Regions from separate parts of the Paenibacillus sp. FSL M7-0896 genome, predicted to be linked through region 2. Evidence: a T-box and tRNA genes for the amino acid it is inferred to sense, from the RefSeq annotation. Region 2 holds a T-box; the other holds one or more tRNA genes.

Region 1 (3,547 bases), 3.6 Mb from region 2:
GGGGACCGTGTCAGGCGGGCAGTTTGACTGGGGCGGTCGCCTCCTAAAGAGTAACGGAGGCGTTCAAAGGTTCCCTCAGAATGGTTGGAAATCATTCGCAGAGTGCAAAGGCATAAGGGAGCTTGACTGCGAGACCTACAAGTCGAGCAGGGACGAAAGTCGGACTTAGTGATCCGGTGGTACCGCATGGAAGGGCCATCGCTCAACGGATAAAAGCTACCCTGGGGATAACAGGCTTATCTCCCCCAAGAGTCCACATCGACGGGGAGGTTTGGCACCTCGATGTCGGCTCATCGCATCCTGGGGCTGAAGTAGGTCCCAAGGGTTGGGCTGTTCGCCCATTAAAGCGGTACGCGAGCTGGGTTCAGAACGTCGTGAGACAGTTCGGTCCCTATCTGTCGTGGGCGCAGGAAATTTGAGAGGAGCTGTCCTTAGTACGAGAGGACCGGGATGGACGTACCGCTGGTGCATCAGTTGTTCCGCCAGGAGCATGGCTGAGTAGCTACGTACGGACGGGATAAGCGCTGAAAGCATCTAAGCGTGAAGCCCCCCTCAAGATGAGATTTCCCAGTATGTAAGACCCCTTGAAGACGACGAGGTAGATAGGTTGGAGGTGGAAGTGCAGCAATGCATGGAGCTGACCAATACTAATCGGTCGAGGGCTTATCCAAATTTCTAAGACGCAGATTCGTTTCGGATTCAGTTTTCAGGCGATCAAGCCTGATATGTATATTCCCTGATAGCTCAGTTGGTAGAGCACTCGACTGTTAATCGAGTTGTCACAGGTTCGAGTCCTGTTCGGGGAGCCATATGGAGAGGTGTCCGAGTTTGGCCGAAGGAGCACGATTGGAAATCGTGTAGGCGCCACAAGCGTCTCGAGGGTTCGAATCCCTCTCTCTCCGTAGCAATACTTCTTTGAATAGGGATGAGAACCCTAAGTGGTTCGTTGGAGCATAGGCTTCGTTAGCACTGCTTCGCAATCTCGTAACGAAGTGAAGAGTATCCCTCTCTCTCCGTAGCAATACTTTTTACACAGCATGGCTCGTTGGTCAAGGGGTTAAGACACCTCCCTTTCACGGAGGTAACATGGGTTCGAATCCCATACGAGTCACCATTTTTTTTGAACTGATACATGGAGGCTTAGCTCAGCTGGGAGAGCATCTGCCTTACAAGCAGAGGGTCGGGGGTTCGAACCCCTCAGCCTCCACCATCTATCTTAATCGAATAGATTTTGTTCAATGACGCGGGGTGGAGCAGCCCGGTAGCTCGTCGGGCTCATAACCCGAAGGCCGCAGGTTCAAATCCTGCCCCCGCAACCAATTTGGAACCGTGGTGTAGTTGGCCTAACATGCCTGCCTGTCACGCAGGAGATCGCGGGTTCGAATCCCGTCGGTTCCGCCATCTTTTCAAAATTACTTTTATGGCTCGGTAGCTCAGTCGGTAGAGCAAAGGACTGAAAATCCTTGTGTCGGGGGTTCGATTCCCTCCCGCGCCACCATACACAACTTAATATGCCGGTGTAGCTCAATTGGTAGAGCAACTGACTTGTAATCAGTAGGTTGGGGGTTCAAGTCCTCTCGCCGGCACCATACCGTGGAGGCTTAGCGAAGTGGCCAAACGCATCAGACTGTAAATCTGCTCACGTACGTGTTCGGTGGTTCGAATCCATCAGCCTCCACCATTTTTTAGGGGCATAGTTTAAAGGTAGAACAACGGTCTCCAAAACCGTTGGTGTGGGTTCAATTCCTGCTGCCCCTGCCAAGTAATTTCATATAAAAGAATCATATGGCGACCGTGGCGAAGGGGTTAACGCACCGGATTGTGGTTCCGGCATTCGTGGGTTCGAGACCCATCGGTCGCCCCATTTCTTTTATAAGAATTACATAGCAATACAACTTAAAAGCTTCACATGGCGACCGTGGCGAAGGGGTTAACGCACCGGATTGTGGTTCCGGCATTCGTGGGTTCGAGACCCATCGGTCGCCCCATTTTCTTTTAAAAAATATATTGGGGATTAGCCAAGCGGTAAGGCAACGGACTTTGACTCCGTCATTCATAGGTTCGATTCCTATATCCCCAGCCATTATATGCGGACGTGGCTCAGCGGTAGAGCATCGCCTTGCCAAGGCGAGGGTCGCGGGTTCGATTCCCGTCGTCCGCTCCATTTCATGTGGTGCCATAGCCAAGTGGTAAGGCAAAGCTCTGCAAAAGCTTTATCCCCAGTTCAAATCTGGGTGGCACCTCCATTATTTTTTTGGAAATTATATATGTATACGCCGGCGTGGCGGAATGGCAGACGCGCTCGACTCAAAATCGAGTGGGAAACCGTGGAGGTTCGAGTCCTCTCGCCGGTATTATTTTTAGTAAGAACAGCCCATTAGATTTTTCATCTAATGGGCTGTTCTTATTTTTCTGGATCATTTCCCCTACCGCAAAAGTTCCTCCAGTCGCCAACTCCGCCGGCCGGTCATGGATAACGAGCGCCACCGGGAGTTCCTTGGCTTCGATCCTAGCAAGACAACACTGCGTGATTTTAGTTTATCCCGAATTACTACACGGTGATGTCTCCGCACCAGCGAATGATTCCTTCTTTTATGGTTTGAATTGGATTTGGATCGGATAGAGAAATCGCCCAGGCAATATGTCCATCCGGCCGAATAAGCGCCGTGTGGACGTCGTTCCAATCCGCGTCAGCCTCAGCTAAAGAGGCATGTACAACTTGAAGGTTGCTATACGTTTCCCATTGACCGCTATTCTGTTCATTAGAATGGAAATGCAACAGAAGAAAAGTACCTTTGTGCAGGAGTGGATAGGAGTTAATTAATTGCCCGTCTTTCAGCTTTAAGCTTAGATCTTTGAAACGTTTCCCGTTTAAAGGATGGGAACGCGCTTCAGCGTCGGGTGCATAATGTACGTCCAGGGCGGAAATTTGTGCAGCGATTTGATAATTAGCCTCCGGTATTTGAATCAGATTAGCCAGCATGCTTCGCAGTTCCGTGATGAGAGGCGTCACGTCCAGAAGCAGGGTTTGGACCTCGGTATTCCGGAGCAAGGCCGTATTCCATGGAAAACGTTCGGCATGATAACTGTCTAATAGCCAGTCTGGAGCCCAGCCTTTGATTGCTCCTGCAAGCTTCCAGCCTAGGTTCATCGCTTCTTGTAAGCCGACGTTCATTCCCTGTCCACCAGCGGGAAAATGAATGTGCGCCGAATCTCCCGCCAAGAACAATCGACCATTCCGATAGCGTCCCGCTTGCCGTGTAGCATTTCCAAATCGGGACATCCAATTCACATCGTTCAATCCCAGGTCGCTTCCGGTCGTACGGATGAGCGATGAACGAAATTCTTCCAATGTAACGCTCTCATCCTTGGAGACGTTACGTCTCTCCATATCGATCATCAAGACTCGATAGATATGATCATGTATTGGAATGATGCTGACCAATCCTTGTTCTGTAATTCGGGATATGACACTCATAGGAGCCAAATCAGATAGAACGGCATCCCCCAGAATAGCCGTGAAGGTCGCATCTGTACCTTCAAAGGA
Region 2 (3,547 bases):
GCGGGAAGAGACCTGACCTGTTCCAAGAGTGGTTTCTTTGTGTATTCAAAGACAAACAAATGATCACCTATGCCTTAAGTCAGGTCTACGAATAACGTCCTATCCTCGACTTAACCTTCTTAAGCAATGGTCCCGCCAGGGCTCTTGCCTTCCGGGCGCCTTCACTCAAGATTGTGTCGATCTGCTCTGGCGCTGCTATGAGATCGTAGTATTTCTTCCGTGGCTCCTCCAGAGCAGCATTAACCACCTGGAACAGCTCCTGCTTGGCTTCCCCCCAGCTAATGCCGCTTAGATATTTGTCTCTTAACTCCTGCACTTGAGCGGGTGTCGCAAATTCTTTATACAACAAAAAAATATTAGAGGTTTCCGGGTCTTTCGGATCCTGCGGAAGTGTAGAGTCTGTTTTGATTTTGCTGATCAGCTTCTTCAGGTTCTCTGGCGTTTCGAACAGCGGAATCGTATTGTTATAGCTTTTGCTCATTTTCCTCCCGTCAAGACCAGGAATCACCGCTGTGCTCTCATCGACAATATAGTCAGGCAGCTTGAACGTATCTCCATAAACCCGGTTGAAGCTTTCGGCGATATCTCTGGCGATCTCTACATGCTGAATCTGGTCTTTACCGACAGGGACCTTGTCTGATTGAAACAGCAGAATGTCCGCAGCCATCAGAATTGGATAGGTGAACAGGCCCATATTAACACCAGTATCCGCATCCACGCCCAGTTGTTCATTTTGATCTTGAATCGCTTTGTAGGCATGGGCACGATTCATCAGTCCTTTGGACGTCAGGCAGGCTAGAATCCAGCACAGCTCGAAGATCTCCGGCACATCAGATTGTCTATAGAAAATCACCCGGTCCGGGTTGAGTCCGAGTGCCAGCCAAGTGGCTGCGATACTATAAGACAGATCTCTGAACTCGTCTCTATTCTGTATAAAATTTAACCCATGGTAGTCGGCAATGAAGTAGAGTGAAGTGCAATCACTGGCCCCGGCGATTTGCAGTGCAGGCTTGATTGCTCCGATGTAGTTCCCCAGATGGACTTTGCCCGTAGGTTTAATTCCTGTTAATACAATGTCATTACTCATATTATCCCTCCGTCTATAAAATCAAAAAGGGGTCTTCTCATCCTGAAAAGGACGAGAAAACCCCGTGGTGCCACCTTAGTTAGTCCGAACGGTGATCCGGACCGCTTGAACGTATCGAAACCTCACTATAGGTTTGAATACGCGTCTCTTGTAACGACGAGACTTTCGCCAAAGCCTACTTCCTGAAGGTTCGGTTTGGATGCTCAGAAGCCCACTTCGGCATATTCCCTACACTGATTCGCACCTACCATCAGCTCTCTGAAGTATTCGTTATGCGTACTCTCTTCGTCATTGCAAAGCTATATAATATTGAATTAGTGTATTTATACAGTACTTTCTGGAGAATGTCAAACTTTAGTTCGCGTAGGTTTAGGAGTGATTCCATGCAGACCATACGAGCAAAGCTGGAGGAGCATACGGCAGTAATCCAAATTCCTCCTTGAAGTTGCCGCTGCGTCAAGTGATAGGATAGGGATGTGATCACAGGAAGGAGGGAGAAATGAACAGGACGGTTGTTAGCATACAGCAATTGTCGGAGCAACTCGGGCTGACGAGCCGCACCTTGCGGCACTGGGAAGCAGAAGGATTGTTTCAGAGTAAGAGAGAGGTATCTTCCGGCTGGCGTATCTACGATGAACATGCGCTTAAGTGTATCAGGATCACAGCGCTGCTGCGGAGAATGGATATCCCGATCAGAGAAATACAGGCTGTCTTGGATAAAAGTTCTGTGCCTGTGCTTAAGCAGGTTATACAGAACAGGATACTTGCTCTACAGGTGCACCGGGAAGAACTAGAACAGATGGGACAGCAATTACATCAGGTACTCGATTACCTGAATAATTCCAATAAGAGAACCTCCATTCAGGAGGAACTGCTTAGCGAAATGGAGAATGTCTTTATGAGTAATGTAACCGGACAGTCCACATTTAAAGTGATTACACTGCCAACTATGAGGGTAGCCTTTCATATCGTGGTAGACGTTTCTCCGGAAGACAAAGCGATGGGTCCTATCATGGATTGGTTGGAATCCGCAAATCTCCTGGGCACGGCGCGGTTATTCGGCGGGAATATGAAGCCTATGCCAAGTAGTGCAGGTAAACCCTATGGCTATGGAATGTGTGCGACAATTCCTGAAGGAATCAGCGTCCCCGAGCCTTTCGAGGAAATGATCCTGCCCGGCGGGCTATATGCCAAGCTGGACAGCAGTGAAGACATTGGAGGTTCCTGGAAGATGCTGATGGATCAGTTGGTGCATAGCCAAAAGTACCGCTCTGACCGCAGCAGACTCTGTCTGGAAGAACATATCCGCAATGACAGCCCTGCGGGCGGTGGAAATTTGTATGACTTGAGTTTACTGGAACCTGTAGTGTTGAAGTGAAAGTAACTATACACAAGAAAAGAAGGGAAGTAAATGAGCATTGAATTCAGTAAAATCAGCCTGTTTGAACGGGGAACATTGCTTGAACTATTGAAGGATGCTTATTCCTTCGACCGCAGGTATGAGCAGAGCTGTCTGGAGGATTGGCAGGAGTTCGACCACTTTTTCTTTGACAATCTGCAACTTGCGGATCAATATGGGTTCATGACTACGCTGCATGGTAAGGCTATTGGCTTCGTATCCTGGGACCCGAGGCAGATGCCCAGATACGCTGAAATCGGCCATAACTGTATTGCGACTGCCCACAAAGGCAAAGGCTACAGTACCATGCAGCTTCAAGAAGCGGTCGACCGAATCCTGCGGAATAAAGTCGGGCAGATTCGGGTGACCACTAATAATGATCTGATCCCCGCGCAGCGGATGTATGAGCGCGTTGGTTTTGTTTTGCAGCAGAAACGGCACATGGGTCCTGGCTCTGTACTTAAGGGTGAACATTGGGACTACGTGTATAGGGTATAAAGCCAGGAGGTACATACAATGGAAAAGTCAGAGGTTACATTAAGTAAAGCTACGTTGGAGGATGCGGCGGATATTCATGCTATGCAGCTTCAGGCCTTTCTGCCGCTCTTGGAGAAATATCAGGATTATGAGACAAGCCCGGCCAATGAAACGGTGGAGAGAGTGGCGGAACGGCTTAATCAGGCTTCTGTAGATTATTACATCATCCGGTATGCCGGTGTCGCAGCAGGTAGCATTAGGGTCAAGAAGACAGATGAGCATCATTACTGGCTCGGTCAATTATGTGTAGTTCCGCAATCCCAAAGCCAAGGCATCGCCCAGCAGGCATTCGCCCGGATTGAAGAGATCTATTCGGATGCGAAAACGTGGGGGCTGGCGACCGTCGTGCAGGAGGAGCGAAACTGCTACTTGTATGAAAAGCTGGGCTACAGAAGGACGGGTGAGACCCAACAGATCAACGACAGGCTGACCTTGTGCTTTTATGAGAAAAAGCTTGTTAAGTAAAGTTAATGCTGATAGCTAAGAAATACTGCATAAATTGCAACTCTGGTTGATTAATACCT

Evidence for each region. The T-box of region 2 lies ahead of MKY12_RS10920 (tryptophan--tRNA ligase). A T-box ahead of a tRNA ligase gene usually reads a tRNA of that ligase, here a tRNA-Trp.
Region 1: it encodes a tRNA-Trp, which carries the amino acid that the T-box ahead of MKY12_RS10920 (tryptophan--tRNA ligase) is inferred to sense. The anticodon was not compared.

The regions. Positions count from the first base shown of each region.
Region 1 is NZ_CP150250.1:6,210,753-6,214,299, reverse strand. It holds rRNA gene MKY12_RS26820 (23S ribosomal RNA) at 1-671, shown strand, start outside; tRNA gene MKY12_RS26815 (tRNA-Asn) at 734-809, shown strand; tRNA gene MKY12_RS26810 (tRNA-Ser) at 813-902, shown strand; tRNA gene MKY12_RS26805 (tRNA-Glu) at 1,040-1,114, shown strand; tRNA gene MKY12_RS26800 (tRNA-Val) at 1,135-1,210, shown strand; tRNA gene MKY12_RS26795 (tRNA-Met) at 1,243-1,319, shown strand; tRNA gene MKY12_RS26790 (tRNA-Asp) at 1,324-1,401, shown strand; tRNA gene MKY12_RS26785 (tRNA-Phe) at 1,423-1,498, shown strand; tRNA gene MKY12_RS26780 (tRNA-Thr) at 1,514-1,589, shown strand; tRNA gene MKY12_RS26775 (tRNA-Tyr) at 1,596-1,681, shown strand; tRNA gene MKY12_RS26770 (tRNA-Trp) at 1,688-1,761, shown strand; tRNA gene MKY12_RS26765 (tRNA-His) at 1,789-1,864, shown strand; tRNA gene MKY12_RS26760 (tRNA-His) at 1,913-1,988, shown strand; tRNA gene MKY12_RS26755 (tRNA-Gln) at 2,009-2,083, shown strand; tRNA gene MKY12_RS26750 (tRNA-Gly) at 2,090-2,164, shown strand; tRNA gene MKY12_RS26745 (tRNA-Cys) at 2,173-2,246, shown strand; tRNA gene MKY12_RS26740 (tRNA-Leu) at 2,276-2,354, shown strand; gene MKY12_RS26735 (monooxygenase) at 2,552-3,547, opposite strand, start outside.
Region 2 is NZ_CP150250.1:2,634,990-2,638,536, forward strand. It holds gene MKY12_RS10920 (tryptophan--tRNA ligase) at 86-1,087, opposite strand; T-box leader at 1,132-1,388, opposite strand; gene MKY12_RS10925 (MerR family transcriptional regulator) at 1,587-2,465, shown strand; gene MKY12_RS10930 (GNAT family N-acetyltransferase) at 2,499-2,984, shown strand; gene MKY12_RS10935 (GNAT family N-acetyltransferase) at 3,003-3,488, shown strand.